One region of the Eubacterium sp. Marseille-QA0814 genome, then DNA from elsewhere that is predicted to be linked to it. Evidence: a T-box and tRNA genes for the amino acid it is inferred to sense, from the RefSeq annotation. Region 1 holds a T-box; the other holds one or more tRNA genes.
What was found. The T-box of region 1 lies ahead of ACQY63_RS04375 (valine--tRNA ligase). A T-box ahead of a tRNA ligase gene usually reads a tRNA of that ligase, here a tRNA-Val.

Region 1 (15,192 bases):
TCAAAAGTAAATAATAGTACCGAAGATTTTTATTTAGGCGGAAGAAAATTAGGACCTTTCGTTACTGCAATGAGTGCCGAAGCTTCAGACATGAGTAGCTGGCTTCTTATGGGACTACCGGGCGTTGCCTACCTTACAGGTATTTGTAATGCTTTCTGGACTGCTGTAGGTCTTGGCATTGGTACATACGTAAACTGGTTAATCGTTGCAAAGAGACTTAGAAAATATTCTGTTATCTGTGGAGATGCAATTACAGTTCCTGACTTTTTTGCTAACAGATACAGAGACAAAAAAGTTCTTAAATGCGTATCAGCTCTTATGATTATTATATTCTTTGTACCATATACAGCTTCAGGTTTTGCTGCCTGTGGTAAGTTATTCCATTCATTATTTGGAGTTGACTATATGGCTGCCATGGTTATTAGCGCAATCGTAATTGTTGCTTATACTACTCTTGGTGGTTTCTGGGCTGCAAGTACAAGTGATTTTATCCAAAGTATTGTAATGTCTGTCGCATTAATAATTGTTATTGGATACGGAGTATATTCAGTAGGTGGTATTGATGTTGTTGCTTCTAATGTAAAAGATTTACCAGGTTACATTAATCTTAACGCAACCTTTGATGCAACAACTAACTCATCTTCACCTTATGGAATAATAACTATTTTCTCAACATTGGCTTGGGGACTTGGATATTTCGGTATGCCACATATTCTTTTAAGATTTATGGCTATTGAAGATAAAAATAAAATCAAATTATCAAGAAGAATCGCCAGCGTTTGGGTTGTTATTGCAATGGCTATAGCAATCTTCATTGGTGTTATCGGTCACACAATGTCACAGGTTGGCGTTATTGATAACTTAAAAGATTCAGAAACAATTATTGTTCAGATTGCAAATGTTTTAAGTTCACATGGTATTTTATTTGCAATAATTGCCGGTGTAATCCTTGCAGGTATTTTGGCATCAACAATGTCAACTTCAGATTCACAGCTCCTTGCTGCTTCATCAAGTGTAACTGAAAACTTAATGGACGGAGTTTTAGGAATTAAATTATCAGAAAAAGCAAAAGTAATCGTGGCAAGATGTACAGTTATTGGTATTGCAATTGTTGCCATATTCTTAGCATCAAATCCTGACAGCTCAGTATTCCAGATTGTTTCTTTTGCCTGGGCAGGTTTTGGTTCAACCTTTGGACCTGTAATGTTATTTGCCTTATTCTGGAAACGTTCAAACAAATACGGTGCTATTTCAGGTATGGTAGCCGGCGGTGCAATGGTATTTATTTGGAAATTTGTCGTTCGACCATTAGGCGGTGCCTGGGATATTTATGAATTACTTCCTGCATTTATTATTGCCTGCGTATTCATTATTGTTATAAGTTTACTTACAAAGGCACCTGAACAGGAAATTATTGATGAATTTGATTCAGTAAAAAATGCTTAAATGTAATTATTTAACTATTTAATAAATATAAAACTACTTCATCATTTCCTTTAAGCAAAGTGATGGAAATATAGAAAATAATATAATTTTTCACATAAAAAAGAGATGCTGTCAACACATTGATAATGATATGATAACATCTCTTTTTTGTTATTATTATTGTTTTGTTACTACTCTTTTATGTTACTGTTCTTTTTAAAATCTGTAATTAAGTCTGTTAACTCAGATTGCTTATAGATTGCTTGTAGATTGGTTATAAACCGTTATTTATTTCTGTTTATATAATTATTCCTTCTCTATATGCCATTAGGAGCATTTCTAAATCCTTAATATTTTCAGTGATTTCTTTTCCATCATCTGTGTTTTCAACCATCACTCTATAAGGTTCCGTTTCAAAGGAATCAGAGCTTGACTCTATGTCCTTGTTTTCATTTAGCACTTTCTCTATTGACTCAAAAGGCTGGTGTGCCTTAATTCTCATACCATGGGAATTATAAATCAATGTGTACCCTGCTATTCCTGTGGTTTTCTGATAAGCCTTACAGAAACCTCCATCAATAACTATAACCTTGCCATTTGCTTTTAGCGGTGTCTCACCCTGTCCCACCTTAATTGGTGTATGACCGTTAATTATATGTGATAATGGAGAAAACAGACCAAACTCAATTAGAATCATACCTGCTGTTTTTTCTTCTTCATAATAACTATAGTAAGGATCCTTCTCCTCAAAAGCCAACTCTTCATTATCTAGAAATGTTCGCTCAAAAGTTTTTATGTTTCGACCACATAAAGGTGATTTTTTTCCTCTCCAAAGATACCACATAAAATCCAAATTATTTTGATTATGCTTGCCAAAATATGCCTTTCTTGCAACGGTATCTGCATAGTCTAAAAGTTTTTTGCCCTTATACAGTTTGCCATCAAACTCAACTATCTGGAAGTTTCCATCTTTATCTAAAGGAATACAGCCATGGAATAAAAGATTGTTATTACAACAAACATATATTGCCCCTTTTGAATACAAAAATTCCACATGCTCTTTTAATCTGTTACTATTTAAAAATGAGAATTTCAATTCGTTCACAACATCTTCTTCTCCAATAGAAAGTTCGTATGGATTCTCTTTTGTAACTGTTGGAAAAAGTTCGCCTTTTATTTCATATTCATTTCCATTTATTTCAACTATATTCTTTTCTTTATTAATTTTATGTAAAAGCAGTCTGTCATCCATGTTATATTCAGGATGTCTTTTTATAATCTGCCCTTCTAATTTAAGCAAAATCACCGTAATTGAATAGTAAACTGCATCTGACAATTCCATATGCGGATATGTTTCCTGGGCAAATAAAAGAAGTCTTCTTAAACTTATTCCGTATCCGTTTTCCAATACAGACATGTTCTGATATTTAATATTATTTCTTACAACATTTGCAATACAGGCTTCCGAACCTGCTGCAGCCCCCATCCACAAAATATCGTGATTGCCCCATTCAATATCCAGTGTATGATATTTCATTAACATATCAATTATTTCGTCTGCCCTCTCACCTCTGTCAAAAATGTCGCCAACAATATGTAGTCTGTCCACAGCCAGTCTTTTAATTAAAGAAGTAAGCTCAATAATAAAGTCTTCTGCACTGTCAATTCCTATAATTGTTTCAATGATTTTCTGATGATAAACTAATTGATTATTGTCTTCATCAGGCTGTGCATGAAGTAACTCGTCTATAATATAAGCGTACTCTTCAGGCATTGCTTTTCTAACTTTGGAACGGGTATATTTTGATGAAAGAAAACCTGCCAGTTTTATAAGATTTCTAAGCGTCATTGTATACCAGTCATCATTAATGACGTCCTGCTTTTTCAAAAGTTTTAATTTCTCTTTGGGATAATAAATCAAAGTACATAAATCCTGTTGTTCTTTTGTACTTAATGTATCCTTAAAAACCATTTGAACTTTTTCTCTAATTACCCCGGAACAATTATTTAAAATATGATAAAAAGCTTCATACTCACCATGTATGTCGCTCATAAAATGCTCTGTTCCTTTTGGCAAATTTAGGATTGCCTTTAAGTTAATAATCTCTCTTGATACATGTTCTTTTGTTGGATATTTTTCAGCCAACAATGTAAGATACTTTTTCTTTTCTTTTGATAATTCCATTGTTCCCCTTTTCCTGTATTACTTTCGTTAATTTATTACTGCTTTTTTTATAATACATAAAGGTTCTACAATTGGCAAATATAAAAATGTTACAAATTATTTCGTTTTTTTCACTATCTCTTTTTTCCACTATTTTTTCGCTTGATATTTGTCACTATCTAAAAAATGCTCAATAATTTAAAACTAAAAACTTGTCTAACATATAATTTAATAATTTTATATTCTAATTATTCCACTATATTACATTCAGTAATTTTAATATCCAATATACAATTCCTGCAAGCCAACTGCTAAAAATCCCATATAGTATTACAGGTCCTGCAATGGTAAAAATTTTGGCACCTACACCGAAAACCTGCCCTTCTGCCTGAAATTCAATTGCCGGTGAAGCTACACCATTGGCAAATCCCGTAATAGGTACAAGACAGCCGGCCCCGCCTACTTTTGCAATTTTAGGATATAGACCAATTCCTGTTAAAATAACACTTTCTAATATTAGAACCAACGTTGTAAAAGCTGCTGCATTCTCTTTTCCCATACCGAAATTCATAAAAATTTCATTTATAACCTGTCCCATTAAACATATTAAACCTCCAATCCAGAATGCATTCCACATATCCTTAAACAAATTATTATTAGGAGTTATTCTTTCTACATATTCATTGTAGGCTTTTTTCTTTTCTTCACTAGCCATAAATTATCCTTTCCAATCTTAAATTGCCTTTTTTATATTATCCTCTTCTATCCAAAATTATCTTGCTTATGTTAGTCTTTCTTAGCTTATATTATTTATCTTGCTGTTATTTTTTTGCCATGTCGTTTGCAAACTGTATTAACGATGCCATCATTTTTCCCAAAGCCACTGACAAAATTATAAAGTTTAAACCGTATTTCAGTTTTACTCTTCTTGAAAAAATTGCTGTTCCGTTAAGTGCTTCTGCCAATGAAACTGCGAGGCAACCAACAAAGATTCCCTGTGTCAGCCCCATTATCAGTTGGAATCCCTGTGCTATATTATGAGCAAAAGGTAGACTTATTGAGAATGTCCAAAATAAATTCCACCATGCACCGCCAAAAACAATTGCACTTTCATACGCTCTAACATGCTTTGCAGTTCTTGAAGTGTCAGCCATCCTTGTAACTACACCTGTTGATGTAATTAACGCAAAGACAGCTCCGGAAATGACTGCTCCACCGCCAAAAGCAATTAGTGCTAAAATTATATATTTTAATATCATAATCTTTCCTTTTAATAGTTGTTTAAATGTTAATCTTATAGCTATTATTTAACATCCATTTTTCCGTCCTGTCTGTTATGACCGTCAATTAATGCCTGATTGATTTCAGTTTCATATTTTCTCATTTCTACCTCAATAGGTGTAGGATCTTTTGAGAGTTTTTTAGGTCCGAAATGATTATAAAATACAAGTATTCCAACTGCTAAGCCAATGGAATACGATACTTCCATAACAGTCTTACCTGTATTTTTGCTGCCGGCAACCAGCTTGCATATTTTTTCAAACATTGCTCCGATGGTAATATCGTTGTTAAAAGACATAATGGAAAAGCCTGCACCAAAAAATAATATTATACATATACCTATGACTTTTAAGATTTCAAAGGCTTTATTATCACTGTTTGCTTTTTTAAATTCAATTATACAGTCTGTTTCTCCTATGCTTTGTACATCTACATTTTCAAATTCTTTATCTACTATTTCAAATATCTTCATAATCGAAACAATATATCGTTTTTTACCATTAGAATTGTCATTTAGAAGTTTGATTGGTTTTAGTCTGTTTACAACTGTTTTATTTTTGCACTCTAATTTTCCAAGGTCACCTATTGTCACGTAACTTTTAGTTACTTCCACACATTGATCCATTTTGATATATAATGTATCACTCATTTTTAAATTAAAACTGCCGCCTTAATTTCTGTTGTTTCCTTTTTTTCCGACATTAAATAAATGCCTCCCAATGCCATGGTCAAAGCAACTGCTACTATTAAAATAATTTTTACAAATTTCATATTCCACCTCTTACTAAAAATAAATCAATGTTCCTCAATTTCTTTCATTAACCAAAACTTATAGAAATTGTTAGTTAATTGTTTTATAACATTATCTCCAGTAAGTTGTGGAATATTCCATTTTTTTAAAAATTTACTTGTGCTCTTAATTTTTTTAGAATTTTCTTTTCTAATCTGGAAATCTGAACCTGAGTCAGTCCCAGCTTACTAGCAATTTCCGACTGTGTTTTATTTTTAAAATATCTTAAAACAATTATTGTTTTCTCTTTTTCCTCTAACGTTTCTAATATTTGTTTTACAAACAGTTTATTAATTACTTTTTCCTGACTCTGTGTCTTATCTTCTATTTTTTCCCCTAAGGTTATTTTTTTCTCACTGTTTCCATAAGCAATTTCTTTGTCTATGGATTGAACAGCGCCCATTGCATTTAAAGCAATAACTACGTCTTCTTTTGATATATCGCATTTAACAGAGAGTTCCTCTATTGTAGGCTCTCTGTTTTCTTTTTCTTCAATTTGTCCTTTTTCCAGCAGGATTTTGTTTTGATTTTCTTTTATTGTCCGACTTATTTTTATAATTCCGTCATCCCTTAAAAATCTTCTGATTTCTCCTGTAATTAAAGGTACTGCATAAGTTGAAAAAGACAAATTAAGACTTAAGTCAAATCTGTCAATTGCCTTTAACATACCAATACACCCTATCTGAAATAAATCCTCTCCTTCGTAGCCTCTCCCAAGAAATCTTTTCACAATACTCCATATTAGCGGAGTATTTTCAATGAGAATCTGATCTCTGGAATTTTTGTCTCCCATGTGAGCTTGTTTTATTAGATTTATTGTATCCATACTCCCTCTATCTTATTTTCTATTATTTTTTATTTTCTTAGTCATGCACACAGTTGTTCCATTATGTAATTTTGATTCCACATATAAATCATCCATAAACATTTCCATAAACATAAATCCCATACCGGAACGCTCAAGTTCCGGTTTAGTTGTAAAAAGCGGTTCTTTAGCCTTCTCTACATTTTCGATGCCAACGCCCTTATCTTTTACAGTTATTTTTAATGTGCCATGATTTTCATTTTCTTCCATATCCAAACTGCAATCCATGTACACTTTTCCCTCTGTGCCGTTATAACCATGAATTATTGAGTTTGTCACAGCTTCGGAAACTGCTGTTTTGACGTCATTTAACTCTTCAATTGTAGGATCAAGTTCCGTAATAAAAGCTGCTATTACCATTCTTGCCAATCCTTCATTTTCTGATTTTGCATCAAACACCATACTCATATTATTTTCCATCTTAACCTCCTATAATTGTGCTAAACTTGATGTCTCAGTCTTACTTACGATTTTATATAGCCCTGAAATCGTTAAAATTCTGTCAATTGCCTTGTTTATGTTAGTTACCGTAACATTGCCCCCTCTTGGCTTTATAAGCTTGTATCTGCCCATAATTACGCCAACACCTGAACTGTCCATAAAATTCGTATTAGAAAAATTAAATACAATATTTTTTATCTGGTTTGATATTATGTACCAGTCTGACTGTTCTGTTATTATTTTGGCATTATGATGATCCAACTCCTCCGGTAAATAAATAAACAAATTGTCTCCTCTCACTTCATATAAAACTTCCATACTGTCCTCCTTATTTTTTATTAATAAAGTATTCTTTAGAATACTGTTTTGCAAAAGAAAAAGAGAAGAACTTTTTTGTTCTTCTCTTTAGTAAATTAATATTAATTTATTCTGTTCCACTGTCATTTAACAGATTCTGTGCTCTTGAATAAAAATCTGAATCCTGATGCTTATCAACAATTTCCTTGAACCACTTTTTAGCATTTTTAGAATCACCTTTTCTTCTATAAGAATATCCTAAGTAGTACATAGCCTCATCATTTTCAGAGTTGGCGTCAAGAGCTTTTGTAAACTGTTTTATTGCCTCATTATAGTTAGCACTTTCATAGGCATCCATACCTGCATTGAATGCTAACTGTTCCACTTTAGATGACAAATTGCTGTTTAAAGTATTATAAACAGATGTAAATGATTCTGAATCCATCTTCATCTTGCTGTCTACATTTTCTAAAGCTGTGGCACTCTTTGTATAATCTTTTGCAATAAAATACTGAACAGCTTCTAACAGGTTACTATAGTTTGAACTAATTGTATTTCCTGTGCCTGTATACTGTGCAAGACTTGTTTTCAACTTCTTCTTGTCTGACTTAAGAGTTTCAACCTGATTCTGTAACTCAGATATTGTTGAATTCTTTATTGCAATCTTCTGATTATATTCAACCTTTGTGTCATTTACCTTACTTGTTACACTGGATATTCTTGCAGGTGTAACTATAAAGTAAACTAGGGCTGCTCCTAATAAGATACCAACGATTACATACATAATGCTCTGGGCACCTGTTAATGCATCCTTGAAGTTTTCCTTTGGCATTATTGTGTCATTACCACTTAAATATGGTCTGTCCACCATAACACCTCTTAAACTTCTTCTTCTCTCCATTCTCTTATCAGGATCATTTTTCTTTTCATCCTCAATGTATTCATTTATTTCACGTAAATATCTGATACTTAAGGGATTACATTTATCTATTTTCATAGATTTCTTTATTGTTCTTTTGGCTCTTTCATATTGACCATTCTTTGTATATAAAAGAGTCAGTAACTGATATGCCTTAATAAAGTTAGGATTCTGATTAAGAACCTTTTTAAGCTGTATTATAGCCATATCATCTGTGCCGTTTCTGGCATAGTCTAAAGCCACGTTAAACTTCTTAATTGTATGGTTTAACTCATCTACCTTGCCTTTTTCCTGCTGGATTGCAAGAAGATATTTATCTGCCGGATTGTTATTTGGCTGTATATTTGTACTCATAACCCATTCTGAGAATGCCTGTACAGTTTCACCCATTTCAAAATAAACAAGCCCAAGCAGGTTTCTGGCATCAATGTTTCGCTTATTTAATTTTACACATCGTCTAAGTGTATCAGCAGCACCGGATAAGTCTCTGTTTCTTGCTTTTGTCAGACCGGCATTGTAATATGTGTTAGACAATCTTACTATTCTTTTGTATACACTAACATCCATACCACAATGACTACAGTAGTCACTGTTGGTAAGTACATTTCCACAATTGTAGCAAATCATTTATTTTTCCATCCTTCACTGTTATTCTTCTGATTTTAACTCGTTAATCATCTGTATCATAACATCTGTTATGTCTGAAATATTATTGTTATATATGGCATCTTCTGCCTCTTCTATTTCAAGACTAGGATGAAATTTCTTTATTTCCTCATCAAAATTAATCATAATAACCTCCTTAGGTTATAGTCATTAAGATAATCTTAATAACTGCTCTTTAACCTGTTCCATCATCTGCTGGTATTTAGCTTTCTTTTCCTTTTCTTCGTTAATCTTCTTTTCAGGAGCCTTACTTACAAAGTTAGGATTTGAAAGCATTCCATTAACACGTGCTAGTTCCTTTTCAAGTCTTGTTACTTCTTTTTCAAGACGTTCCTTTTCTTTTTCAATATCTACAAGTTCAGCAAATGGCATGTAAATTGTTGCCTTAGGAATAACAACTGATACTGCATCATCTTCAATACCTGTCTTGTCTTCCTGTATAATTACCTGACTTGCATATCCAAGTGTTGCAAAGAAAACATTACCCTTCTCAAAAATTTCTCTTATGTTAGCATCATCTGATACAACAAATACTTTTGCTTTCTTGCTAGGTGCAACATTCATTTCTGATCTGATATTTCTAATTGAACGTACAGCTTCCTTGATTGTTTCAACTGCAGCTTCTTCTTTTGCAAAAGTATTTTCTTCTGTATATTCAGGCCATGCTGAAATCATGATTGATTCTTCTTCGTCCTGAATTGTACAGAATATTTCTTCTGTAACAAATGGCATATATGGATGTAAAAGTTTTAATGAATCAATTAATACTTTCTTAAGTGTCCATAATGCAGCCTGTTTTGTATCATCGCTATCATTGTACAATCTTGGCTTAACCATTTCAATATACCAGTCACAAAATTCTTCCCAAATAAAGTTGTAAATTTTGTCGGCTGCTATACCAAGTTCAAATTTATCAAGATTTTCTGTCACATCTTTGGCTAAAGTGTTAACTTTTGATAAAATCCACTTATCTGCATCTGTAAGATTTTCAGGTTTCTTACTTAAATCAATATTTTCTTCAGGAAGATTCATCTGAATAAATCTTGAAGCATTCCATACTTTGTTAGCAAAGTTTCTTGATGCTTCTACTCTTTCCCAGTAGAATCTCATGTCGTTACCTGGTGCATTACCTGTAATAAGTGTAAATCTTAATGCATCTGCACCGTATTTATCAATTACTTCAAGTGGATCAATACCGTTTCCAAGAGACTTACTCATTTTACGTCCCTGAGAATCACGAACCAAACCATGTATTAATACTGTATTAAAAGGAACTTCTCCCATATGTTCAAGTCCTGAGAACATCATTCTGATTACCCAGAAGAAAATAATATCATATCCTGTTACTAAAACATTTGTAGGATAGAAATAATCTAACTCTTCTGTCTTGTCAGGCCAACCAAGTGTACTAAATGGCCACAATGCTGATGAGAACCATGTATCAAGTGTATCAGGGTCCTGTCTCATTTCTTTACCACAGCATGGACATGTAGCATGGTCTTCTTTTGTTACAACCATTTCTCCACAGTCATCACAGTAGAACGCAGGAATTCTGTGTCCCCACCATAACTGACGCGAAATACACCAGTCACGAATATTTTCAAGCCAGTGGAAATATGTTTTGTCAAAGTGTGGTGGTACAAATTTTGTATCGCCATTCTTAACAGCGTCAATTGCAGGTTTTGCAAGTTCGTCCATTTTTACAAACCACTGTTTTGATACTCTAGGTTCAATAGTTGTATGACATCTGTAGCATGTACCAACGTTGTGTTCATGGTCTTCAATCTTAACAAGGAAGCCTTCTTTGTCTAAGTCTTCAACAATTGCTTTTCTTGCTTCATACCTGTCCATACCTGCGTACTTTGGATAATCATCAACAATCTTAGCATCATCTGTTAATACATTAATGACAGGTAAGTTATGACGAAGTCCAACTTCAAAATCGTTAGGGTCATGGGCTGGTGTAATCTTAACTACACCTGTACCAAAATCAATACCTACATAGTCATCAGCAATAATAGGAATTTCTCTTCCAACTAAAGGAAGTGTAAGAGTCTTTCCTACTAAATCTTTATATCTGTCATCATTTGGGTTTACTGCTACTGCTGTATCACCAAGTAATGTTTCAGGTCTTGTTGTAGCAAGCTGAATATAGCCTGAACCATCTGTTAAAGGATATCTTAAATGCCAGAACTTACCAGCCTGATCTTCATATTCTACTTCTGCATCAGAAATTGATGTTAAGCAGTGTGGACACCAGTTGATGATTCTTTCACCACGATAAATCTGTTTCTTATTATATAAATTAACAAATACTTCTTTTACGGCCTTTGAGCAGCCTTCATCCATTGTGAATCTTTCTCTGTCCCAGTCACATGAAGAACCAATCTTCTTAAGCTGTGAAACAATACGTCCACCATACTGTTTCTTCCATTCCCATGCTCTGTCAAGAAAAGCTTCTCTTCCAATATCTTCTTTTTTTACGCCTTCTTCACGCATCTTTTCTACAATCTTTGCTTCTGTAGCAATTGATGCATGGTCAGTTCCAGGAAGCCATAAAGCTTCATAGCCCTGCATTCTTTTAAATCTAATTAAAATATCCTGCATTGTATTATCAAGGGCATGTCCCATGTGGAGCTGTCCTGTAATATTTGGAGGTGGCATAACAATAGTAAATGGTTTCTTACTTCTGTCTACTTCTGCATGGAAGTATTTCTTCTCCTGCCACTTCTCATAAAGTCTGTCTTCAATCTCTGCGGGATTGTAATTCTTCTCAATTTCCTTCATTTTTTCCTCCTGTAACTTTGCCCTGCCTTCGGCTGGTGGCAATGTGTGTCTATTTTTGTCAATTAGTACACATATAAGAAAAAAGAGCAGCAACGCTACTCTTTTTCTTCTGTATTCCAATGGTAGCACTAAAGGGCGAATAAATTCGCGGTACCACCTTCATTTATCTCTTCTCTTATCCTATAACGGAGACGAACCGATTGTGGCTAATAAACTCTTTCTCACCACAACTGCTTAGAAACTACCTTCACAAACACTTCTCTAAAGGGCTTCCACCATTCCCTTCTCTCTGTCAAAGGTTATTTGCTACTCCTTTTCATCATCGCATTTGACATATAGAAATATAATATAAATTTTATTTATGTTTGTCAACTTTTTCTCTGATTTTATCAGTCATTTTATTATATCCCAAATACTTTTTCATCAATTCGATAATTATTGATAAAGCAAGACTTATTGCAAGCAATACTGCAATTATAATTACCGGATATTTATTTTAACTATTAATTTCTACAATATATTCTTTCTGACATTTTCTTATAAAATCTTCTTCTTTTTCCTTATCCCAATCTGACTGAATTTCTACTTTCATTTTTATAAGTTCGGAACGAAGTCTGTTTACAACAGTGTCAGTTACTGAATATTTGTTTTGGTCTATTTTCAATCTTTTGTCGTTATCTGTAATAAGATCACACATAATAATTGATTCTAAAGATTCGTTGGTTTTGTTTAATCTGTAAGCACTTCTAAAAGCTGCTGCTGCCTGTTCATACTCAAAAAGTCTTGCATAGGCAACACCTAAGTTGTTGTACACATCACCATAAAATCTCTCTGGCAAATCATTGTTAATTGCCTTACTTAATATGTTGTTATAATAAGTTATTGCCATGTTATATTTTTCAGTATCCATTAGAATGTCAGCTTTTGCCTTCCATCTTTCTGCTGCTGTTTTTGAGCAAAGAGCCTCTAAATGATTACCCAGCTTTTCAGCCATTTTATCTGTAAAATACTCTGAGTTTTTTATAACATAAGCAATCTTCTCACCAATTTCACCTTCATTAGCAATTATCTGTTTGATGCCTGCTGCAATATTATGCTGCTTTAAATCCTTGTCGATGTAATCTATTAACTCATCACTGAAAAATTTGTCATCAATTAAATACAGATAATTGTACAGATAATAACTTAATTCCTCAATTGAATAAATATTTTTATTTACTTCTTTTATGTAAAAAGGTTTATCACAATGAGTTGTACATAATCTAATATAGTTCACGTTTTGTACCTTGCCTTTCCATGATTTACTGTAAAGTCACTTCTCTTGTGACAGTCATACCTGAACTTTCAAAAAAGTCACCGAAGCCTAAATCTTTTATTGTTATTTCAAATTTGTTTTCTTCCACATATCTGAAATCAACTTCTATTCTTGTGGTGTTGGGCTCTCTTTCAGGAAAATCCCTTAAGTCAATTTTGAATGTATCGTTAGAATGATTAATTAAATCCTGAATTTCAAAAACTGCTTTTGTTGGCTTTTCCATAATGCATTCCATTTTCGATGTTGCATCATACCAGTAATCTCCAATGTTTGATAAGGTTATGTTACTGTCCTTACCTTTGTATTCTACAGCCATTGTTATCTTTACTCTTGTTCTTCCTTTACATGAAATAAGATATTTATCAAGAGTAGGTGGCAGGAAACATTCTTTTGCTCCGTATGCCGCACCTTTTACAATTAAATTATTACCTTTGAATACTCTTCTGTTTCTGCAGATTGTCTGAAGAGTCTTCTGCCAGCCATCAAGATAAAAACCAGCACCTGACAAATAAATTCCTGAAACTACATGTTTCTTTAATAACTCATCCATGTAATCTGCCAAAATTCTATCACATGAATGAATGTCTTTTTTTGCCATTTCCAAGTCAAAAAGATTGCTTAAATCTTCTACTTTCACATCGGCAACATGTGGTTCACGACCTCTTACAACCTCTAAACGTCTGCAGGCAAATTCGTATTCGTTTAACTCCAAAAACAGAACTTTGTTAATCCAAATGTCTTTATTCTGATTAAGTGTATAATAAACAAAACTTTCAGAATGACTTATTACTCTGATATCATCTTCCTGGTAACCTAGGTCAGTCAAAACTTCTTTTATGCCTTTTAGTACATTTTGATTAACTTCCTCAACAGTTACTAAAATATTTTTTATAAGTCTTCCATTACATTGATTAACTGCAAGTTTCAATAAATATGCAAAGAAAACCGTCATTATTTTCCCTACATCTTCTTCTGTATCCTCATTAAATAATAAAGGTAGTTCCTTAATCAGTCTGCTGTTTTCACTGTGGCTTTTGTTTATTGCCTCATCTCCTGCAGACCACTCTTTTAGTTCACTGTTAAAGCAAACCGCAGTTGGTATAAGATAGTTACTTTCTGTTCCTATACTAACCGACTTTGGTTTTCCTGTATCATCTAAATATGATAGTTGTGAATAATCTCTTGAAAAATCAATTCCTAAAATTATTTCTTTTGCCAACTTTCATTCCTCCCTTGTTTTTGTGTCTCAAATATATTTCTGTGTTTTCTACAATAATTTATAGTAATTTGAAGATTTCTCTACCTGCTTCCTTACACAATTGATAAGACTGCATCATTTCTCTTGCTGCGTCTTCTCTTCCAATTTTTCGGCATATCATCATACTGTTAATCATTCCAAATCTACTTTCATCATTGTATGTATTTTTCTCACTAATACATATTGAGTCAGTTGCAACTTCTTTTCCATAAGGATACTCATCAGAATATTCTAAAATCTTGTAAGTAATTTTTTCCCCATAGAACATAATGATATTCTTTGTAAAAATCCCCGGATAAATGCTATTCATTTCTTCAGTATTTTCTACCTGTTCACCACCGTTTTTGTTAATTGTATAAACAATATTAACTCTGTGTTTTGGATTAGTTCTATAATCAATTATTGTTTTGTCTATTAAGTCAAATGGTATTTTAAACCATCTGTTAAACTTTTTATAAAACTGAAAAATAATCTTATCCTTAACAAGACTCTTTATTAATCCTTCACAAATTTTAATTTGTCTTTCAGTAATATTAGTTTTCGAGGACATTTTTTCCACAAAAGCTATTTTAACAATAACAGGTGTTGCCAACCCGTTAAAATATTCCTGTTCCAAAATCTCCCAAACACTATCCGGACATTGGATTTTTTTAACAAAATAATTGTATGTTACATAACTATAAAATGCTTTTCTTATTACTGTTCTTGTTACGCCTTTTATATACTCTTTATACAATTCATATAATCTGTCATTAACCTGTCCTTCAAAAATAACATGTACAAGTAATTTTTCTACAAATTCATTGTCTGTTATATTCATTGCTTTCATTTGAGTATAAAGTTTGTACAAATTCTCTGTTCCTGAATTATAGTATTTAGCCATGTATTTAAGAACAGCCTCATCCGTACAGCCTTTCTCAAATACATAACCACAGATTTCTGTTAATAATTCATTTTCACTGTAGTGTTGTTCTGCAACATAAT
Region 2 (15,192 bases), 150 kb from region 1:
ATAAATCGTGACCGTAAAACTAAGAAACAGCATCGTTAACATACCAACTATTAAATGCTTTGCAAATTTACTCATATTTACCTACTTATACACCATAAATTTAATAGTAATATATAATATTTTTGTGAATTCTCTATGGTAAAAACCCCCTTTTTCTCATATTTGACATCCTAGTTCTGTCATCTTGTCATTTATAATTGACAACTCCAACTATTTACAAATCCGCCATTTTTATTTCTCCATATATGAATCTCAACAAAAATAATTTGATTTTATATTTTGTTTTTATCAATAAATTTCGCATACTTTTTGAATAATTATTATAGCACATGTTCGTACATATTATTTATGCTTTTTGTATTCCGTGAATATACATATATTTATTGTATTAGTATGCTTAATTGACCAATAAAATTTTATAGTATTTTGACTAATACTCCATTATCTTTTTTCCGCTCTCTGTTACTGATTATAATTTCATAGTAATCTTTCCTTCCTATATTGTCAAGTCCAACTTCACATGGCATCTGTCAATATTAATATTCAAAAAACTGCTTATGTACACATTCCCTTTGCCTTCCGAAGTTGTTCTAAAAATAATCCTATTTTCTTCGAATCCAGTTTACTCCTCCCTCACACTTACAGGTTACTCTATTTAGGAATGTAAGAACACGATGTAAAGCGAGAAATACCAAATATCTTTCACTAGACACCAATGTCTATGAACAATTTAAAAATATTTTACTAATCCCCTGCAAACTGATATCTATATAGGTTCTAAACTTTACTTGGGGGGAAAGTTTAGAGCCTTTATATTTTTACATAAAAAAATAGGCATAGACACCCAAATCCATTATAATTAAATCACCACAAAATAACACAAAGGAGGTCGCCTATGCCTAACAATGATTTTATATCAAATATCTTAGAAATAAAAGACTTAATTATAACAAATGTGGAATCTACACCTGAAAATATATGTATTTCCTTCAAATTAGAAAGACGTGATCATGTTTGTCCAAATTGTGGTGCCATAACAAACAAGGTTCACGACTATCGTAAATCAATTATAAAAGATACTCCAATACTCGGAAAAAATGTATTACTTTTTTATTCCAAACGCAGATGTCATTGTGATTGTTGTGTAAAACATTTTTTCCTAATGCCACCATTGTTATTGATTGATTTCACGTAGTCAGATACGTTACGTGGGCTTTGGAAAATGTCAGAAAACGCATTCAAAAGGAAATGCTTTCATTTAAAAGAAAATATTTCAAGCGGAGCCGACGCATACTCAATGCATTTGATTGTCCATATTCTAATGGATTTACTGAAGGTACAAATAATAAGATTAAGGTGATTAAGCGAAATGCTTATGGATTTAGAAATTTTGAGAATTTTAGAAACAGGATTCTAATGACTTCGATTTAAAAATACCAGGTTATGAATGTTATTCACAACCTGGTTATAAACTTGGGTTACCCCCATGCTTGACAAAGAGCCGCATTTTTCAAATGAACGTCGCCAAAATAAAACAGAAGCAACCTCTTCCTGATGCAAGCATCATTCTGGGATTGCTTCTGTTTTATTTTAAGCGTTCGCTTGAAATAATTGCCTTCGCTTAGTTGTTGATTAATTTGCCGCTTTCGTCATTCCAACTGTAAAGTTTTCTGATTTCTTCTCCAACTTTTTCTGATGGATGTTCTGAAGCTAACTTTCTCATTGCCTTGAAGTGTACCTGACGGCCTGCTGGTGACATGTCAAGTAAGAATTCTTTTGCGAATGTTCCGTCCTGAATGTCTGAAAGAACTTTCTTCATTGCTTTCTTTGTATCTTCTGTTACAATCTTTGGTCCTGTTATGTAATCACCGTATTCTGCTGTGTTTGAGATTGAGTATCTCATTCCTGCAAATCCTGACTGGTAAATTAAGTCTACGATTAATTTCATTTCGTGGATACATTCGAAGTATGCGTTTCTTGGATCATATCCTGCTTCACATAATGTTTCGAATCCTGCCTGCATTAATGCACATACACCACCACAAAGTACAGCCTGTTCTCCGAATAAGTCTGTTTCTGTTTCTGTTCTGAATGTTGTTTCAAGAACTCCGGCTCTTGCTCCGCCAATTCCTAATGCGTATGCTAATGCCATGTCTAATGCTTTACCTGTTGCATCCTGTTCTACTGCTACTAAACAAGGTGTTCCTTTTCCTTCCTGATATTCTGAACGTACTGTATGACCAGGTGCCTTTGGTGCTACCATTGTTACGTCTACATCCTTTGGTGGATTGATGCATCCAAAGTGAATGTTAAATCCATGTGCGAACATTAACATGTTTCCTGCTTCAAGGTTTGGTTCAATGTCCTTCTTGTACATGTCTGCCTGTAGTTCGTCATTTATAAGTATCATTATAATGTCTGCCTGCTTTGCAGCTTCTGCAGCTGTGTATACCTTAAATCCCTGCTTTTCTGCCTTTGCCCATGACTTACTTCCTTCATATAATCCGATGATTACGTCACATCCTGATTCTTTTAAGTTTAATGCATGTGCATGTCCCTGGCTACCATAACCGATGATTGCAATCTTCTTTCCATCTAATAATGATAAGTTACAATCTTCCTGATAAAAAATTCTTGCTTCTGACATTTCTTTGCCTCCATATGTATATTTTTATTTTATTATAGTTAAACTATAAAATAATCTTTTTTACCTAGCCTATTCCTAAATCGACTTTATTTAACACCTCTTGCTAAACCTGTAATACCTGTTCTTACAAGTTCTAAGATTTCGTAATCTTCTAATAAGCTTAAAAACGCTGATAACTTTGACTGACTACCTGTAATTTCAATCATTACACTTTCTTTTGCTACGTCTACGATGTTAGCTCTGAAAATTTCAGTCATAGCCATAACCTGCTGTCTCTGTTCAGGTGTTGTCTTAATCTTAACTAAAATAAGTTCTCTTGTTACTGAATTAGATGGTTCTAAAACATCAACTCTTTTAACATCTTCTAATTTAGTAATCTGCTTTATAATCTGTTCAAGAATGTCATCATCACCTGTTACAACTATTGTCATTCTTGAATAAAGTGGATTCTCAGTTTCACCAACAGTTAAGCTGTCAATGTTGTATCCTCTTCTGCTAAATAAGCCTGCTATTCTGTTCAATACACCTGATGTATTGTCAACTAATACTGATAAAACTTTCTTGTTCATAATGTATTCCCCTTTTCTCAGTTTCTATCAATTAATACTATCACATATAACATTTTTGTCAATGAAACGTATTTATCATTCCTTGTAAATTTTATCAAAAATTTATCCTATTTACAATATATGAATATAACATTTTTTCTTGACCTTTTTTAATATATTTCATATCTGTTTTATACAGCAAGAAATTTATCCACATTTTCTTATTCCCCCAAAGTGCTCCATTAAGGACGCACACTTGTGCAAAAAGAAAATTATTCTGTTGACTAAAAAATATAAATTTTATATACTAATATTTGTTGTGGCAAGCTGCCTTGGCTCAGTCGGTAGAGCGTCGCCTTGGTAAGGCGGAGGTCGGGGGTTCAAGTCCCCTAGGCAGCTTTATAGCTAAAAAGAGTGCATTAAAACTTAATGCACTCTTTTTGATTTCAGTTATTTATTATTTATACAAGCTACTTTCATAATCATTTGAAAGTAGCTTGTATTTTTATTTCATTCTCTGTCTTACGATTTCATACGCCAAAACTCCTGTTGCCACAGAAGCATTTAATGAATCAATATCTCCGAACATGGGAATTGATGCAATAAAGTCGCATTTTTCTTTTACAAGTCTGCTAACACCTTTTCCTTCGTTTCCAACAACCAAACCTATAGGTCCTTTAAGGTCTAAATCGTACATTGTTGTGCCACCCATATCTGCACACACAAACCATAAACCTTTATCTTTTAACTCTTCTATTGTTTTTGAGATGTTTGTAACCTTGGCAACCGGTGTGTAGCTAACTGCTCCGGCTGATGCTTTAACTGCAGTTGCCGTAAGTCCTGCCGCTCTGTGTTTTGGAATAATTACACCATGGGCACCTGCTAAATTTGCTGTACGGATAATTGCCCCTAAATTATGTGGATCTTCAATATCATCTAAAATAACAACAAATGGTGGTTCCCCTTTATCTTCTGCCTTTTTCAAAATATCATCAACTGTTGCATATTCAAAAGCTGCAATATATGCAATAACTCCCTGATGCTTTCCTGTTTCTGACATTTGATCAAGTCTTTCTTTTTTTACATAATTAATTATCGTATCGTGTTTTTTTGCTTCACGTAAAACAGTGTTCATTGAACCTTCTTTGCAATGTTCCAACACAAACAACTTATCTACTGTTTTCCCGGCTCTGAAAGCTTCAATTACGGCATTTCGTCCCTCTATTACAAATTCCTCGTATCTCAAAATTAACCTCTCTTATTTTCTTCGTTATTCTTAAATCTGCTAACAGCCATTTTTATAAGTTCCATCATTCTGTCTGACTGCTTTGTTAAATATAACCATCCCATTAGTGCCTCAAAACCTGTTGCAACTCTGTAATCAGACATTGATGCATTCTTGGCTCTTGTAATTGCCTTGGCATTTCTTCCACGTTTGTAGATTTTCACTTCTTCTTCTGTTAAATCATCCATAATTAAATGAATCATTTCTGCCTGTGTTTGGGCTTTGACTAGATTAGAAGCTGCCTTATGTATTTTGTTTACCTGACGGTTTGCCTCGTCAACAATTACTGTTCTAATGATGATTTCATATATTCCATCACCTATATAAGCCAAAGTCAAAGGAGAATAATCAGTAATTGTTATCTCCTCTAACTCCATTTTGTTTTTTATTATCTCAAATAAATCCATGTTTTGAATTATCTCCATTTTCGCTAAACTTACTTTTCAATATGGTAAGTTGTTCCTTCACGTGTATCCTTTAAAATAATTCCCTTAGAAGCTAACTCATCTCTAATTGAGTCTGCTGTAGCAAAATCTTTGTTTTTCTTTGCTTCTGCACGCTTAGCAATCATTTCATTAATGTATGTTTCTAATTCGCTGTCAATATTTTCTTCTTTCTTTTCTTCAATAGCACCCTTTGTAAGGTCTAATGAAAGAACTTTGTCAAAATCATTTATAATAGCTAATTTTGTTGCCTCATTAGTATCTTCTTTTAATACATCATATACTAATGTAATACCTGAAGCTGTATTTAAATCATTTCCAACAACATCAATGAACTTTTCTTTGTATTCCTTTACTAATTCCTGATTTATTTCGCCATCATTTGTAAGCTTGCCAATACGGTTTCTTAACTTCTTATAGCCGGCAGCTACAGAATCAAGTACCTGGTAACTAAACTGAAGTGGTTTTCTATAATGAGACTGTAAACAGAACATTCTGTACACAACAGGATCATAACCTTTACTTTCTAATAATGAAACTGTAAGGAAATCTCCCTTTGACTTACTCATCTTACCACTCTTATCATTTAAATGATGTACATGGAACCAGTAATTGCACCATTTATGACCTAAAAATGACTCACTCTGTGCAATTTCGTTTGTATGATGTGGGAAAATATTATCAATTCCACCACAATGTAAATCTAAATGTTCTCCTAAATGTTTAATACTAATGCAAGAACATTCAATATGCCATCCAGGGTAACCAACACCCCAAGGACTATCCCATTTTAACTCTTGATTATCAAACTTTGATTTTGTAAACCATAATACAAAGTCTGTTTTATTTTTCTTGTTTTCGTCTTCATCTACATCATCTCTTACACCAACCATAAGTTCATCTTCATCATGACTTGTTAATGTGTAGTATTCTTTAAGCTTTGATGTATCAAAATATACATTACCACCTGCTACATACGCATAATCTTTTTCAAGAAGAACCTTAATCATATTAATAAATTCATCAATACAATTTGTTGCAGGTTCAACTACGTCAGGAGTTTTAATATTTAATTTTTTGCAATCTGAGAAAAATGCATCTGTATAGAATTTGGCAATTTCCATAACTGTCTTATGTTCTCTTTTTGCACCCTTTAACATTTTATCTTCGCCAGTATCAGCATCACTTGATAAATGGCCAACGTCAGTAATATTCATAACTCTCTTTACGTTGTAACCTTCATAACGCAACTCTTTTTCAAGTACATCTTCCATAATATAGCTACGAAGATTTCCAATATGCGCATAATGATAAACTGTAGGTCCACATGTATACATGCCAACCTGTTCTTCTGATATAGGTTTAAAAACTTCTTTTTTCTTTGTTAAAGTATTGTAAATTTTCATATTATCTCCTTTATGTAGACTATTTGTTTTTTAACTTTTCTATTTCATCGTTTAATCTCTTTAATTCATTTTGTACAGGATGTGGAATGTGTACCTGATCTAAATCATTGTGCTGAACCGGAACATTATCCTGTTTTACCACAATACCCGGCACCCCCACAACTGTACAGTTTGGTGGTACTTCCTCCAATACAACAGAGCCTGCTGCAACTTTTGAGTTGTCACCTATTGTAAACGAACCAAGAACTTTCGCTCCCGATCCAATCATAACGTTATTGCCTATAGTGGGATGACGTTTTCCTTTTTCTTTGCCGGTACCTCCAAGGGTAACTCCCTGATATAAAGTAACATTTTCTCCAATTATTGCAGTTTCACCAATAACCACGCCATGACCATGATCAATAAATAAACCTTTACCAATCTGGGCTGCCGGATGAATTTCTATACCTGTCTTTCTGGCTGTTCTTTGTGATATGCGTCTTGCTCTAAAAACTTTTCCTTTTAAATATAGCTTATGAGCTTTTCTATAATTATAAATTGCCCAAAAACTTGGATATAATATTGCCTCAATATCTTTTTTTATTGCAGGATCTCTATCCTTTATTACTTCTACTTCTTCTTTGTAAAATTTTAAAAATCCCATTTTAATCTCCAAACTAAATTCGTCTAATTACTATATATGCATTATATTTTTAATTTAATATCTTATCAGTCAAATACTTAATTAATTATGACACTACAATTCTTTATAATACCACAATTTCTAAAGTATACCACTTTTCTTAAACATAATCGTTTATGAAAAAGCTGTCTTTTTTACAAACCGTTGGAAAATTTGGTATTTTTTTATAGCCAAATATGTGTGCTGTAAGTTCTCCAATACTAACATCAAAATCTACATCTTCCTGATTTTCGATTTTGTCCAGCTTAACACTTCCATGATGGAAATTCATCTTAAAGCATCCATTATTTTCGTTTAAAATCGGATCTGTAATCCTTATTGTTCTTTCTTTAAAATCCTTAAAAGATAACAACCTCAATGTTTTTCTAATATTAATAAGTCTTGCCATTGCGTATGGTTTTCTAACATCACTTTGCCAACTAAGAGTCTGCAAACTGCTGTCTAACACTTCTTCTAATATTTCACCATCTATAAATATTCTGTACCCAACAATTACTTTCTTTTGGATAAACAACTCTATTTCGCCATTTTCAACTTCAACTAACTCAAGCATTTGCTTAAAATAGTCTAAATCTTTTGATAAAGCAATGCGATGGTTACTGTCCATTGCCTGCTGTGCAAAAATTGATAGCTTTACTAAATCTGACTTTTCGGCTTTTCTTCTAATAACAGAATGGCTTGGCTTTCTTCTATGCTCTTTCTCCATCATTTCCCGCTTGTCCATAACAAATTCGAAACCGAATTTTCTATATATTTCTGCATTTTCAGGACTTGATGGAATTAAATATGTAAAAACATCCATATTTAAAAACATACTTGAAATAACGTCCTGAAATATTTCTTTTATATATCCTTTTTTTCTATATTTTTCCCATGTAGCAACTGCATAAATGTAAGTTACATTTGTTTTCAGGTTTCCTACAACTGCATCTTTTGGAATCAAATGAATAGCAGATACAATTTCACCATCCTTTTCATTAACCACTACCTCGTTTTCACGAATTCGTTTGTCAAAGTAGTAATCAACAAACTCTTTTGTATCTTCTTCAAAACAATGCTCATACAAATCTCTTATTTTTGTTTTTTCATTATTCTCAAGTAATCTTACCATAACCACTCTCTCTACTTCTGAATTATTGTGTATTTCTCTACCATATAAATAGGATTATATGATAATTTGGATTTTCTAAGTCCCTCAATTCCCATGTCGTCTTCTCTGTTTTCTTTTCCTGCCAGTGGAAATGCTTCAATTAAAAACTGGCTACAAATATACTGATAAAGTCCTCTTATTTCCGGATTTGCCTTTTCTACCGGCAGATAAACCATATCTTCCTGTTCATAATAATTTCCTATGCAGAAAGACTCTAATTTGCCATCTACATACACACCGCCAATTTTGTAATCAAAAACTTCTTCATTATCCAAAATATATTTGATTCCTTTTGCTTCACTGTCTATAAACTCATGTTCTTCAGCATGACTTTTTGTTTCTTTCCATTTTTCCAAATATTCTAAAATTTCTTTTTCATTTTCTTTACCTAGAATCTTAAATGAGTATCGACCTTCATATTCTTTCTTAAAGGCATTTAGATGATTTTTCTTCTTGTGGTATTTTTTGCCACTGAAAGTTCTTAGTTTTTCAGCATCATATACATAATCGTAGTATGTTCTGTCAGGTATTACTATATATTCATCTTCCGGCAAATCTAAAGTTTCAAGAGCCTTCTTATCAACAAGGTACATTGTTAGTTTCTTCTTTAATACATTGTTGAAATAGTCCTGTGTTTCAAGGAAACATTCTTTCAAGTCTTCTTCCCTGCAACAAGGCACTGATGAATAGTATTGATTATCTTCACTCTTTGCCACCCACATTAATCCATGTTCATTTGTAAAATACCATGTTGGATAACAATTCTCCCAAAGGAACAAATCAAGTATATTACTGTCTGCCGTCTCCGGTCTTCTTAAATTGTAATATTCATTTATTTGGTTGTAGTCCTCTATTTTTATTTCGTGTAATTGATAATCTTTCATATTTTGCCTTCTATCTGTTATGTATATTCTCCTCTAACAATACAATAGCCTGTGATGAAATTCCAAGTCCTTCCCCTGTAAAACCTAACCCTTCTTCTGTTGTTGCTTTTATGCACACCTGATTCACATTAATATTTAATACATCTGCCACATTTTTCACCATCTGTTCCCTGTAGGGAGCAAGTTTCGGTTTCTGGCATATAATTGTTGCATCAATATTTCCTATTACATAATTATTTTCTTCTAATAATTTTCCTACATGCTTCAATAATTTAATACTTGAAATATCCTTATACTGCGGATCAGTATCAGGGAAATGTTTTCCTATATCACCTAATGCTGCTGCACCAAGTAAAGCGTCCATAATTGCATGAACAACAACATCTGCATCTGAATGTCCAAGAAGTCCGTACTCGTATGGAATCTCCACTCCGCCTAATATTAATTTTCTGTTTTCTACTAATTTATGGACATCATATCCCATCCCTATTCTCATAGTATTCTCCTATTAAATTATATTTTTCCGCAAAGATGCTTTTATTATACCACACTTTTTAATAAAATCATTATATTATGTACAAAAACGAAAAAAGTTATCTAAGCCCTTAGTTTTGGTAAAAAAAAACCTAAAACAAAAAAAATTTTAGGGCAATAAAAAAGTAGCGAGAGGGGGATTCGAACCCTCGACACCACGGGTATGAACCGTGTGCTCTAGCCAACTGAGCTATCTCGCCACAATGAATAACACATAAGTGTTAATTATTAAATTGTCATTTGAAAACTATAAATGGGACCTACAGGGCTCGAACCTGTGACCCCCTGCTTGTAAGGCAGATGCTCTCCCAGCTGAGCTAAGATCCCATTGCTTTCAAACTGCTTTATTAATATATACTTTTGAGCGAAAATTGTCAAGCACTTTTTTTATTTTTTTAATATTTTGTAAATGTCAAGTTTAAACGCAAATAAATTTTCCAAAATAAAAAAATAACTTTTTTCAGAATAATTTATCTAAAAATCAGTTATCTTTACCCTCTAATCCTTATATTGTTTTTATTATATATTATAAAAGACCAAACTATCCCCTATATGGATTATATTCTTGTTTTTACATATTAATCATTAATTATTATTGTTAAATTGCCTGCTCTAACTTATACATTTCATCTGATGATTTCCATCCTAATATTTCTCTCGGATATTGATTAATCCAATTTTCAACTTTTTGTACTTCTGATTTTGAAACATCATCAAAATTAGTTCCTTTTGGAAACCACCTTCGTATCATTCTGTTTAGATTTTCATTAGAACCTCTTTCACAGCTTCTGTACGCATGACAGTAATATATTTTAGTACGTTTTCGTTTTTTGTTACGTCTGCTTCTTTCCATTCCTTCCCAGTCAGAAAACTCTGTTCCGTTATCAACGGTAATACTTTTAAATGTTTCCCTGAATCTCTTTTCGCCTAAATCTCTTTCAATTCTGTTTAATGCCTTTACCACTTCTTCAGATGTATGATTATTTAAAAGTCTTATGATTTCCTTTCTTGTTTTTCTTTCAGTTAAAACAAGCAGCGTTTTCTCTACTTCTCCCTGAGCTCCAACAACAGAATCCATTTCCCAATGTCCTACTTCTTCTCGTGTTTCTATCTCCTTAGGTCTTTTATCGATGCTTGTACCTTTACTAAATCTTTTCTGTACTTTTTGTTTTCGTTTGATTTTCTTCTTTCTTCTATATGGAAGATCCGCCAATACAACATTTGGAAAGACACCTGCTTTAATATAGTTATAGAATGTTGTAAGGCATATCTTTGTCTTATATTCCATTCCGTCCCTTTTTATTTCTTCCATGATGGCTGCCGGTGAATAATGGTAATCTGATATCATCATTTCAACATATTCGATAAATTCTTCATCTTTTTCATGCATTATTCTTTTTCTTCCGCATTTACGTTTATTTTCTTCGTATTTAATCTGACCTTTATCATAGCTGTAAATTTTCTTTTCCGACCAGTCAGAACGATTTCTTCTTACTGTCTTTCCTCTTTTAATTTCTCTATATATCGTTGAATAATGATATCCTAACTGTTCAGCTATTTTAACCGGCTTCATTCCTGACTCATACAAAGCTTCTATTTGTATTCTGTCTTCTCTCCTAAGTTGATTATACTTTTTCCCCATATCTTCATTCTCCTATGTACATTAAAAAATTTAGGAAGCAAAACTGCTTCCTAAACCAAAACATTTATTTTATTTTCTTGTTATTTCTATGTTGCTGTCATCCATCGTAATAAGTAAAGCACAATAATTAACTAACGCCTGAAAAAAAGCTTGTGAGAAATTAGCTCCCTGCTCTTCTGCAATCTCTTCAAGTATTTTTTTCTGTGTTTTATCTATATATCCACAAAGCAATGCATCACGCCTTATGTATTTTGGATTAGTTCTTTCCTTTATTAAAATTCGTGGATCTATGTGATTATCTCCATTGATAAAATTTCTTACAGCTTTTCTTATAAATACAACCTGTGTTAATTCTTCCCTGACTGTCAGGTATTCTACCAACCTTAAGCATTCTTCAGTAATGTATGCTGAAAATGCAACTGCATTTTTTCTCGTTCTCTGCATGGCTATCCTTTCACTATTATTTTTTCTAACTTATTTATAATCTTATGATACTCTGCTTCTTCTCTCTCCGTTAAAACAACTTTTCCAGAAGCCAGTGCATTTTCTATATTTGCAATATCATCTACAAACTGCTCCGAAGTAAGTTCTTTTGTTTCTTCCTTGTCCCTGAACTTTTCAACATCTGACGGTTTGATTTTTGTATGTTTTGATTCTTCCGCAAGCTTTTTCTGCTCACTTGATTTTAACATACTCGATGCTTTTTCTGCAACTCCAACTGATATGTTATCATCCAACATTGCGTTGAGCAAATCAGGATCTGCATTATTCTGTACCTTTTCGAACTTGTTTATTTGTCCTCTGGACATTCCGGTTGTTTCTGTCAGTATATCTCTGGTTGATCTACCTTTTATCTGAACTTTGCTTTCTTCTCCATTTTCATCTTCTCCGGTAATTGATTCAACACCTTTTAATCTTAACTCTTCAATTATCTCTTTCCACGCCTGCAATTCATTATACTTATCAGCATCAGAATATTTTCTTGCCTCTTTGTTTGTAGTTATGATTGCATATTTTTCCTTGTTTTCATCTGACAGTGGTAATTTAATTTTATCTAAATCTTTTACAACGCATGGAATCAATGTATATTCATTCCAATCCTCTACTGTGTCATCTGCGATTAACATATCAATTGCTGTGATTCTTCTTTCACCCCCAAGTAACATATAATTTCCATCTTCAAGTCTTCTTACGTTAATTGGTTCGGCGAGTCCATAGTTTTTGATTGACTCTTTTAACTCTTCTATATTATCAATGCTGTAATTATTTTTTGGATTCTTTTTAATTTTCTTTCTTTCAATATTCGAAATTTTCAGCTTAACAATGTCTCTGCTCTTGTCATCCAATAAATCATCACCAAGCATATATCTCTCTTCTGGAATTGTATTTTCCTTTTTGTTTTCTTCTCCAAACCCGCTTATTGAATTTATACTAAACTTTCCCATAATTATTCTCCTTCATATTTTTAACTTTAGCGGTCATTAATGACCCCCTTATTTTTCTATCCTCATCGATTAAAATGTCATTATAAATAATAACACAGTAAATATAATTATCACATTCATTGACAACATATATAAAGCCATTAACGCCAAATTTGTATTACTGCCAATTACCATAGCGAGAAATCCTAAATCTACAAAAAATGTTTGCCATGAAGCTTTAAATGCCATGAGTAATCCTTCTTTGTCATTTTTCTTACGATACCGATATATTCCATATATCATAATTATAATACTTGCTACTTCCATTAGTCCTAACATAAAGTAAGGCATTTTATCAAGTATCTTTTCTAAATAATTCATAAATTTTCTCCTAAAAACAGTTTATTATAAAAATCAACATTTCAACTATAATAATGCTCATAAAAGCCAAACATCCGCCATATATGTACATCTTTGAATCTTATATAAATCCTAAGGATAAAAGTACAACACTCCAAAAAAAAGCTAAAATTTCAAATACTTTCATCATAATAAATTTTCTCCACAACCCTTCCGTTCTTTTATGAATTTCTTTTTAAAATATATTTAGTAAGTTCTATATAATCTTCCGTTACCTTGCATTTATTTTTTCCTGAATCATATTCAAGTAATGGTTTTTGAACAAGACTACATTCTTCTATATTTTTGCTGCTTCCAATTGTTATAGGTAATATATTATTTCCAAACTTGCTTTTCATGATTTCGTAAACTGCTTTGGAAACATTCTTTCTTCCATTCCATTGTGTAAAAAATATTCCGCCTATTTTCAGTTCTGTGTTATATTGTGAAACAGTTTCAAAAACACTCGTAACAAGTCCTACTCCCAACAATGAGCCGCCATCGCATTTAAGCGGAATATATAATTCATCTGCGGCTGCTAAACCATTCATATTTATTAAAGATAGTGAAGGGCTTGTATCAATTATGCAGTAATCATATTCATCATCTAATTGAGCCAGTTTGTTTTTCAATTTGAATTGTTGTGGGGATGCCACATCAGATTTAATTATGTCCTCTGCCTTTGATAATGTTAGGCAGCTTGGTATTATATCAAGATTTTTATATTTCGTTTTTACAATACAGTCATGTATGTCTGCATCTTTATCTAATAGAAGCTTTTCCACCCCTATATGATTTCCACTATTTCTTCCTTTGCATATGTCTTCGAAAATTTCAGTAAAGTTAATTTCACTAAACATCATTGAGCAGTTCATCTGTGGATCTAAGTCTATATTCAAAACTCTCTTTCCAAAATATTCTGCCATCATATGCGATACTGTGTTTACTGTTGATGTTTTTCCTACACCGCCTTTGTTATTAAAAAATATAATTGTTTTCATCTTTCCATCTCCTTTGTATGTTGTTCAATATATAACGTATACTATCATTGTATTATTATATTGTCAATGTATTATATACATCTTTTTTACATTTTCTCGAAATATGTGGTCATTAATGACCACCTGCTTTTTCATGCTCTTTTATCTTACTTTTGTTGATTTCAACTCTAAGGGGTCATTAATGACCTCTAAACTTTTTCTGTCTCTTTTATCTCGCTTTTCGTGATTCCAACTTAGGGGGTCATTAATGACCTCTAAACTTTTTTTGTCTCTTTAATCTTGCTTTTCATGATTTCAACTTAGGGGGTCATTAATGACCTCTAAACTTTTCTGTCTCTTTTATCTCGCTTTTTGTGATTCCAACTTAGGGGGTCATTAATGACCTCTAAACTTTTTTGTCTCTTTAATCTTGCTTTTCATGATTCCAACTTAGGGGGTCATTAATGACCCCTAAACTTTTTTGTCTCTTTAATCTTGCTTTTGATAATTCCAACTTAGGGGGTCATTAATGACCTCTAATTATTCTTTCTCTTCTCCTCGTTGCATCAACATTTCATGCTCTCTTAAATTCTGTCTTCTCTGCCATTCATTCTTCATTGACTTCTTAAGAAATTGTGCTGCATTACTTAACAGCATTGCACTTGTTAATCCGATACTGCTACCATGTTCTTTTAAAACATACTGATTTTTCAAAAAATTCTGTGCAAATTCATTTCCCTGTTCAGCAGCATTATTAATCCATTCCATTCCCAATGTTCTGTTCTGATTTACGACATTACCTGCCAGATATGTTATTCCAAGTGTTACTGCCGCAGAGCTGTTTCCATCTTTAAATGACTGTTCTAAATAAGCTATACCTTTTTGCGCATTAAACACACTACCATCCTTATCTAAATACATCTTACCGAGATAATACTCTGAATATGGTTTTAGATATTCGTTGGAACACTTCATGAATTCTTTTTCTGCTTTTTCATAATCCTTTCTCTCATAATTAATTTTTCCTAAAATATAGGAAGCAAATTCGTTGTCCTGCTCTGATGCCATATTTAAAAATCTTTCTGCCTTTTCCATATTTATCTCAATCTTTTCTCCCCTGTAATATTCTCTTCCAACGTAATATTGTGCAAAAACATTTCCGTCCTCA

Region 2: it encodes a tRNA-Val, which carries the amino acid that the T-box ahead of ACQY63_RS04375 (valine--tRNA ligase) is inferred to sense. The anticodon was not compared.

The regions. Positions count from the first base shown of each region.
Region 1 is NZ_CBCPMG010000001.1:917,107-932,298, forward strand. It holds gene ACQY63_RS04325 (sodium/proline symporter) at 1-1,446, shown strand, start outside; gene ACQY63_RS04330 (fructose-1,6-bisphosphatase) at 1,724-3,610, opposite strand; gene ACQY63_RS04335 (SpoVA/SpoVAEb family sporulation membrane protein) at 3,846-4,304, opposite strand; gene ACQY63_RS04340 (stage V sporulation protein AB) at 4,411-4,848, opposite strand; gene ACQY63_RS04345 (stage V sporulation protein AA) at 4,893-5,519, opposite strand; gene ACQY63_RS04350 (SigB/SigF/SigG family RNA polymerase sigma factor) at 5,767-6,486, opposite strand; gene spoIIAB (anti-sigma F factor) at 6,499-6,945, opposite strand; gene ACQY63_RS04360 (STAS domain-containing protein) at 6,955-7,284, opposite strand; gene ACQY63_RS04365 (tetratricopeptide repeat protein) at 7,391-8,809, opposite strand; gene ACQY63_RS04370 (hypothetical protein) at 8,831-8,974, opposite strand; gene ACQY63_RS04375 (valine--tRNA ligase) at 8,999-11,635, opposite strand; T-box leader at 11,764-11,967, opposite strand; gene ACQY63_RS04380 (tetratricopeptide repeat protein) at 12,132-12,911, opposite strand; gene ACQY63_RS04385 (DUF5716 family protein) at 12,937-14,169, opposite strand; gene ACQY63_RS04390 (DUF5717 family protein) at 14,228-15,192, opposite strand, start outside.
Region 2 is NZ_CBCPMG010000001.1:769,868-785,059, forward strand. It holds gene ACQY63_RS03600 (hypothetical protein) at 1-75, opposite strand, end outside; gene ACQY63_RS03605 (transposase family protein) at 896-1,195, shown strand; gene ACQY63_RS03610 (transposase) at 1,216-1,431, shown strand; gene ilvC (ketol-acid reductoisomerase) at 1,622-2,647, opposite strand; gene ilvN (acetolactate synthase small subunit) at 2,734-3,216, opposite strand; tRNA gene ACQY63_RS03625 (tRNA-Thr) at 3,522-3,594, shown strand; gene rlmB (23S rRNA (guanosine(2251)-2'-O)-methyltransferase RlmB) at 3,701-4,441, opposite strand; gene ACQY63_RS03635 (Mini-ribonuclease 3) at 4,444-4,887, opposite strand; gene cysS (cysteine--tRNA ligase) at 4,917-6,329, opposite strand; gene cysE (serine O-acetyltransferase) at 6,349-6,972, opposite strand; gene ACQY63_RS03650 (GNAT family N-acetyltransferase) at 7,112-8,122, opposite strand; gene ACQY63_RS03655 (DUF2156 domain-containing protein) at 8,134-9,045, opposite strand; gene ispF (2-C-methyl-D-erythritol 2,4-cyclodiphosphate synthase) at 9,056-9,541, opposite strand; tRNA gene ACQY63_RS03665 (tRNA-Met) at 9,706-9,779, opposite strand; tRNA gene ACQY63_RS03670 (tRNA-Val) at 9,834-9,906, opposite strand; gene ACQY63_RS03675 (IS30 family transposase) at 10,178-11,221, opposite strand; gene ACQY63_RS03680 (hypothetical protein) at 11,291-11,665, opposite strand; gene ACQY63_RS03685 (ParB/RepB/Spo0J family partition protein) at 11,668-12,666, opposite strand; gene ACQY63_RS03690 (hypothetical protein) at 12,736-13,026, opposite strand; gene ACQY63_RS03695 (ParA family protein) at 13,227-14,045, opposite strand; gene mobP2 (MobP2 family relaxase) at 14,565-15,192, opposite strand, start outside.